3 regions of the Ureibacillus thermosphaericus genome follow, and region 3 is predicted to be linked to each of the others. Evidence: riboswitches for the same ligand, from Rfam matches in the RefSeq annotation. Region 3 holds a riboswitch; each other region holds the start of a gene.
What was found. Region 3 has a riboswitch for thiamine pyrophosphate ahead of thiM (hydroxyethylthiazole kinase). Riboswitches for the same ligand answer to the same signal wherever they lie in the genome.
Positions count from the first base shown of each region.

Region 1: linked by a shared signal. The riboswitch ahead of tenA (thiaminase II) and the one ahead of thiM (hydroxyethylthiazole kinase) in region 3 are both predicted to bind thiamine pyrophosphate.
Region 2: linked by a shared signal. The riboswitch ahead of thiT (energy-coupled thiamine transporter ThiT) and the one ahead of thiM (hydroxyethylthiazole kinase) in region 3 are both predicted to bind thiamine pyrophosphate.

Region 1 covers NZ_AP018335.1:387,561-389,887, reverse strand. Annotated here, with positions in the region: gene UtA1_RS01860 (IS4 family transposase) at 1-615, shown strand, start outside; TPP riboswitch at 849-954, shown strand; gene tenA (thiaminase II) at 1,053-1,739, shown strand; gene tenI (thiazole tautomerase TenI) at 1,755-2,327, shown strand, end outside.
Region 2 covers NZ_AP018335.1:3,432,886-3,435,212, forward strand. Annotated here, with positions in the region: gene UtA1_RS16605 (acyltransferase family protein) at 1-287, shown strand, start outside; gene thiT (energy-coupled thiamine transporter ThiT) at 374-934, opposite strand; TPP riboswitch at 1,029-1,134, opposite strand; gene UtA1_RS16615 (AAA family ATPase) at 1,199-2,327, opposite strand, start outside.
Region 3 covers NZ_AP018335.1:2,292,304-2,294,630, forward strand. Annotated here, with positions in the region: gene UtA1_RS11035 (reverse transcriptase-like protein) at 1-486, shown strand, start outside; TPP riboswitch at 626-728, shown strand; TPP riboswitch at 793-894, shown strand; gene thiM (hydroxyethylthiazole kinase) at 974-1,720, shown strand; gene thiD (bifunctional hydroxymethylpyrimidine kinase/phosphomethylpyrimidine kinase) at 1,723-2,327, shown strand, end outside.

The sequences.
Region 1 (2,327 bases), 1.6 Mb from region 3:
ATTACGACAGCAAAAGAACATGACCGAAATCAACTCGAAGTCCTAGTGGATGATAAAGAAGCCATGTATGTGTTTGACCGCGGTTATGTGGACTATGAACGTTTTGATCGGATGACAGATGATGGCTATTTCTTCGTTTCAAGACTGAAGAAAAACGCAGTCATTCGTGAAGTCTATACATTTTCACTTCCTGATGATTGTCACGTTCTATCCGATAAAATGGTCTACATTGGTACCACACAAAATCGTACTGAAAATGTCTTTCGTCTACTAGAAGTTATGGACACAAAAGGGAACTTACTTCGTTTCATCACCAACCGATTTGATTTAAAACCAGAAGAGATAAGTGATATTTACCGATCTCGCTGGGCTATTGAACTCTTTTTCAAATGGCTCAAGCAACACGTAGAAATTAAGCACTTTTATGGAATGAGTGAAACAGCTATTCAAAATCAAATTTTCTTAGCCCTTATCACGTATTGCTTACATGTTCTCATTCAATTGGAGATGAAAAGTAAGAAATCTCTACTTCGAATTACTCGTTGGTTAAAGAGAGCTCTGTGGAAACCAGCTTATGTTTGGTTGCGAAAATTTGATGGGCGAGCCAGTCCATAATCTCCCTTTTGTCGTTGTCGCTCTGGTTTAACTGTATATATTTACCAAATGGGCAGTGCCACCTTTCTTTAGGTTTTGTCTTTTTGGCACAAATTCACAAAAATTAATTAACAGAAAATTCTAACTATATTTATGCAATGCTAATGGAATAAAATAACAAAATTTATATTCATTTTAACTTATTGAAAATTTTATGAGTTCATGCAATAATGATTGTAATTTAATAATGCATTATAAATCACTAGGGGTGCTAATTCATTTTAGCTGAGAGAGGCATTGCCTCAACCCTTTGAACCTGCACTAGGTAATGCTAGCGAAGGGAAGTGGTTGTTGGGACTCGTATTGTCTATTATTATATCTTTTTGCATTTCGGGTTTTAAGCCACTTCAATTTGAAGTGGCTTTTTTTAATGGTGAATTGAAAGGGAGGGAGAAATGATGAAATTTACTGACCGACTCTTTGAAAAGTATTGGTCAACTTGGAGAAAAAACCATGAACATCCGTTTGTGAAAGAGTTAGGTGCAGGCACATTGGACCCTGACAAATTCCGTTTTTATATGATTCAAGACTATTTATACTTAATCGATTATTCCAAATTGTTTGCTTTAGGTGCGGTGAAAGCGCCAAATCTTGAAGTGATGACGGTGTTTGCCAACCTGCTTTATTACACAATGAATGGAGAAATGGCGTTGCACAGAAAATATGCGAGTCGTTTTGGCATAACGGAAAAAGAGCTGGAAGAGGCAAAACCGTCTCCGGTAACGCTTGCATATACGCACTATATGTTAGCTGTTGCACAAAATGGTTCTATCGCTGAACTTGCAGCTGCTCATTTAGCTTGTGCATGGAGCTACTGGGAAATTGGATGTGAACTTGCTGAAATCGAGGGTGCTAAAGAACACGGATTATATGGAGACTGGGTAAAAATGTACAGTTCCGAAGAGTTTGGCCAATCAGCGCAATGGAATCTCGATTTGCTTAATCAATTGGCAGAAGGAAAACCGGAATCTGAACTTTTACGACTAGAAGAAATCTTCTTAAATACAACACGATTTGAATACATGTTTTGGGACATGGCATACAACAGGCAAATGTGGCCGACTGATGAAAAAGTCAATGCATGAAAGGAAGTCAATGTATTGGAACTGCATGCCATAACTGATGGAAAAAAATCAATTAAAGAGCTGAAAGAGATTATTACATCCATTGCCGATGTTGTTGATTACATTCATATACGCGAGAAAAGTAAAGTGCCCGCAGAAATCGTTGCGCTAGTAGAAGAACTTATTTATGCAGGGGTGGAGAAAGAAAGGCTTGTTATTAACGACAGGCTTGATATAGCCCTACTTACGGGTATACGGAACGTACATCTTCCAGCAAACAGTCTTCCGGCAGCAAAAGTAAAAACGGCGTACCCATATATGAGAGTTGGGGTTAGTGTGCATTCCGTTGAGGAAGCAAAAACTGCTGAAGAAGCGAGGGCAGATTATTGTCTTTTCGGTCATGTATTTGAAACGGACAGCAAAAAAGGATTGGCAGGTAGAGGAACGAATGCCCTAGGTAAAATCGTTGAACAATTGCAGATTCCCGTGATAGCGATTGGTGGAATTACGCCAGACAACGTTGAACAAGTGCTGGAGAAAAAAGTGCATGGCATTGCGGTGATGTCTACCATTTTCTCATCGAGTCAACCAAAGGAAGCCGCAATCCAT
Region 2 (2,327 bases), 1.1 Mb from region 3:
TGGATTTGATTCCTTTTGTCGTTGGAATAACAAGCATGATCTTAGCCTATGGACAACTGATTCCATCTTTTAAAATTATTCGAATTATTAGTAAGTATGCATTTATAATTTATTTAATTCATTGGAACATACTATCATTAACCGCAAAGTACTTTGTATCATTTTTCAACAATGGTTATCTAGCAATTTTAGCAATGATGATATCAACGGTAATCGTTGCCATTACCATTTCAAAATGCATTTCGTATTTACCTTTTGGGAAATGGATTGTAGGTAAAATTAGATAAACGTATAAAAATTTATCCATAAAAAAGCGAATTAGGAAAACAATATTGTCTCCCAATTCGCTTTTTATTTTAATTCAGAATTGTAATCAATTTTCTTTTTTTATCAATCTTGGGCTTGCAGTAAAGATGAGCACCGCTGCAACTGCAGTTAAAATAATAGCCGGAACCATATATGAACCATTATACCCGATAGAATAAATCCAGGCATTTTGATCGCCTGCATATTCTTTGAAGAAAATAGCTCCTGCAAGTGTATGACAAATAAAGCGCAACAAACCGCCAATAATTGTTCCGATGATAACAAATAATGCAATTTTATTTTTACGATTTTCTGATACTCCATCTAACACTTGTTTACGAACAATTGCCGCAAATCCTACGAAAGTAAATGCAAAAACATAATCAAGCAATGCTTGAGCCCAATGGACAATATAAGGATTAATTGTCATGTTCAATAATCCTACAATCAATCCAGTCATAAGTCCTGCAGATAGTCCCCAACGAATAGCGATTAAAATAATAGGCAGCATAACTAAACTAACGGATCCACCCTGCGCCCAAATAGAAAATTTCAATTGGTCTAACACATAACCAATTGCAGCAAAAATCGCAATTTCAACCATCCATAATAATTTTTGGTTTCTCATTCAATTATCTCCTTTCTCTTCGTTTATAGAACTTGAGAGAAGGATAGAAAACTACAAAATAAAAAACGTCCGGACAGAGCCGAGACGTCTTTGTTTCGGTTTCTATCCACATCCCTACGCAAGTACTAACTTACAGGTTCTAAGGGTTAGTGCATCCGGCACACTCTCAGCTGACTTCATCAGCACCCCTTGTGGTACAAATCTTATATTCTATTGGGAATAATGTCATTTTATCAAATTATATGAAGATTGCAACCTCATTATTTACTTTAATATAATGGATGTTTTACTATAGCCCTCTTTTAATTTTTCTACTTGTAATATAGCAGGCATTGCCGATTTTAATTCCTCCACATGAGAAATAACCCCTATCATTCGGCCGGATTTTTGTAGTTCAATGAGCGTATCAATTGCTTTCATCAACGATTCTTCATCAAGGGAGCCAAAACCTTCATCAATAAACATTGTTTCGATTTGAACATTTCCTTGGAAGCTTTGAATCACATCCGCCATTCCTAGTGCTAAACTTAACGAAGCATTAAATTTCTCTCCGCCAGATAAAGTTTTTACATCTCTTGCTTGTCCAGTGTATGCATCATATACATCTAATCCTAATCCACTTTGCCTACCGTAGGACTCCAATCGGTCAGAAACTTGCAAATAATATTGACCGTTCGATAAATTTTTCAAGCGAAGATTGCTTGCTTCTGTAATGAGCTCTAAATACCCCATTTGTACATAGCGTTCAAAGGAAATTTTTTTGCTGTTGTGTCCACGAAGTAAATTATATAAATCTATGATTTGATTCGATTTTTCTTCCATTTGAAATATATTATTGGCAAGTCTTTCAAGCTTCTCTGCAAAGTCGATGCAATGTTTTTCACAGGCTTTCGAATAGTTTAATTCATCTAACGCTTTTTCATAATTAAACTGCAACGCTTCCAATTCTTTTTCAGCTTCTGTTAAATCGACCTTTTCTTTATCTTTTAATTTTTCTGCTTCCTCTTTCACTTGCACTTGTAAAGAATGAAGCTCCTTTGAATAATTATCATATTGCATTTGTAAAGCTTCAATTTCCTGTTCTGGACGTCTAGCAAGTAGAAAATCTTCCGTCGATGTAAACCTTGCTTGTAGAAGAGCTGAATGGAAATTTTCCTTTGATTGTTGACATTTTACTTGAATATGTTTCACTTGTTCAGTTATTTGTTTAAATGCCTCTTCATTCATTACAACTTGTTTGTTAGCTTCCTGATACTGCTTTTGGGCTGTTTCCCAAGATTGTTTTAATTGTTGCTTATTGCTGATTGCTTGTTGAAGTGCAACTTGTAATTGGGAAAGGTCTTTAATCTCTTCTGGTATTAATTTTTTTTGTTGTTCTAAAATCGTACTATTC
Region 3 (2,327 bases):
AAAGAAATAAAAAAATATTTAAAGGAAATCGAAACTGAGCCATCCAATGTGACAGTGTATTTTGATGGTGGTTATGATTTAGAAAGTCAAAAAGCCGGTTTAGGATTTGCCATATATTTTGAACAAAACGGAAAATCTTATCGAACTAGAAAAAATTTAATGCAACTTGGCTTAAAATCTAATAATGAAGCGGAATATGCGGCTTTATACGGAAGTATTCTAGAGTTAGAAATGATAGGCGTTCATCATCAAACTGTTCGATTCATTGGTGATTCACAGGTTGTTATTAATCAAATGAGTGGAGAATGGCCTATTTATGAAAAAGAATTAACAAATTGGGCGAATAAAATTGATGAAAAATTAAATCAACTAGGAATCAAATCTGAATTTAAATTAGTTTCGCGAAAAGGGAATGAAGAAGTCGATCGATTAGCAACTCAAGCATTGAATAATACCATAATTGAAGGAAAAATAGAGTTAGATTAATCGAGAAAAACTTGTGACATTCAATCTAGAATTTAAGTGATTTAGCTGTTTTATCTAGCAATCTTTTTAAATTCTATTAAATTATTTGAAAAAATAAAATGAAAATGTGTTATAATTTTCATAACAACAAAAAAATTATTAAATTTTGCAGGGGTGGCCTAAGTGCCTGAGAAGGTGATATCACCTAACCCTTAGAACCTGATGCAGCTAGTACTGCCGTAGGGAGCAAAATACCTTATCGTATGAATTTTATTATGATTATGTGTATTGTTGCTCTCCAAACTTGGAGAGTTTTTTTATTTCATATGATAATTGCAGGGGTGGCCAAGTGCCTGAGAAGGTGATATCACCTAACCCTTAGAACCTGATGCAGTTAGCACTGCCGTAGGGAGCAATGAAAGATTGTGTTCTATTTTCAAAGCTCTTTTGCGCCGTGCAAAGGAGCTTTTTTCTTTACATAAATTTTTACAATTATAGGAGGATATATATGAGCTTAATCAAAATAAGAAAAAAAAATCCATTAATTCATTGTATTACAAATACCGTTGTAACGAATTTTACTGCAAATGGTTTGCTTGCAATTGGAGCTTCACCAGTTATGTCAGATGAGCCATTGGATGTAGAAGACATGGTCGCTATTGCAAACGGATTATTAATTAATATTGGTACATTAAATAAAAATTCAGTAGAAGCAATGATATTAGCTGGCAAAAAAGCAAATGAACTAAACATTCCTGTCGTGCTTGATCCTGTCGGGGCGGGGGCTACAACATATCGTAAAGAAATTACAAAAAATTTATTAAAAGAGATTAAATTTGATTTAATCCGATGTAATGCTGGAGAATTAGCAGCAATTGCGGGAATTAATTGGCAAGCAAAAGGAGTTGATAGTGGAGAAGGAGAAATGGATATTACCCTTGTTGCTAAGGAAACTGCTCAAAAGTATGGTGCAATTGTCGCTGTATCTGGAAAAGAAGATTTCGTGACTGACGGTATAGAACACTATCCAGTTAGTGGTGGCCATGAGTTAATGACTCAAGTTACAGGAACAGGTTGTTTATTAAGTGCTATTTGTGCTGCAGCATTAACGTTGGATGGAGGAAAACTTGAAAATATTCGAAATGTATTAGCTGACTATAAAAAAGTCGCTGAAAATGCTTCGAAAGAAAAATACCTTGGTTCCTTCCAAGTTGAAATATTAAATGGATTACATCAAATTTCAAGAGGTGAATAACTGTGAATATTGTCTTGACAATTGCTGGTTCAGATAGCGGCGGGGGAGCTGGCATTCAAGCGGATTTAAAAACATTTCAGGAGCTAAATGTTTTTGGTACATCTGTCATTACCGCATTGACTGCTCAAAATACATTAGGCGTAGAAGGTATTTATCCTGCAACGTCTGAATTTGTGGAACAACAATTGAATACAGTTTTACAAGATTTTGAAGTGAAAGCATTAAAAACAGGTATGTTATTTTCTGCAGATATTATTAAAACGATTGCAAAAAATTTAATAGATAAAAATATTCAAATAGTCGTTGATCCAGTGATGATTGCAAAAGGTGGGCAAGCGTTATTGCAAGAAGAGGCCGTACAAGCGATGAAAAATGAATTATTGCCAATAGCAACCGTATTAACGCCTAATATTCCAGAAGCTGAGACAATCACAGGTATGAAAATTGAAACAGCAGATGACATTCAACAAGCAGCAGCAAAGATTTTGCAACTTGGTGTTAATTGTGTAGTAATGAAAGGCGGACATTTGGAAGGTCCATCTGCTGTTGATACGGTCTTTTTTCAAGACGGCTCTTTCTTTCAATTAAAATCAAAACGAATTGATAC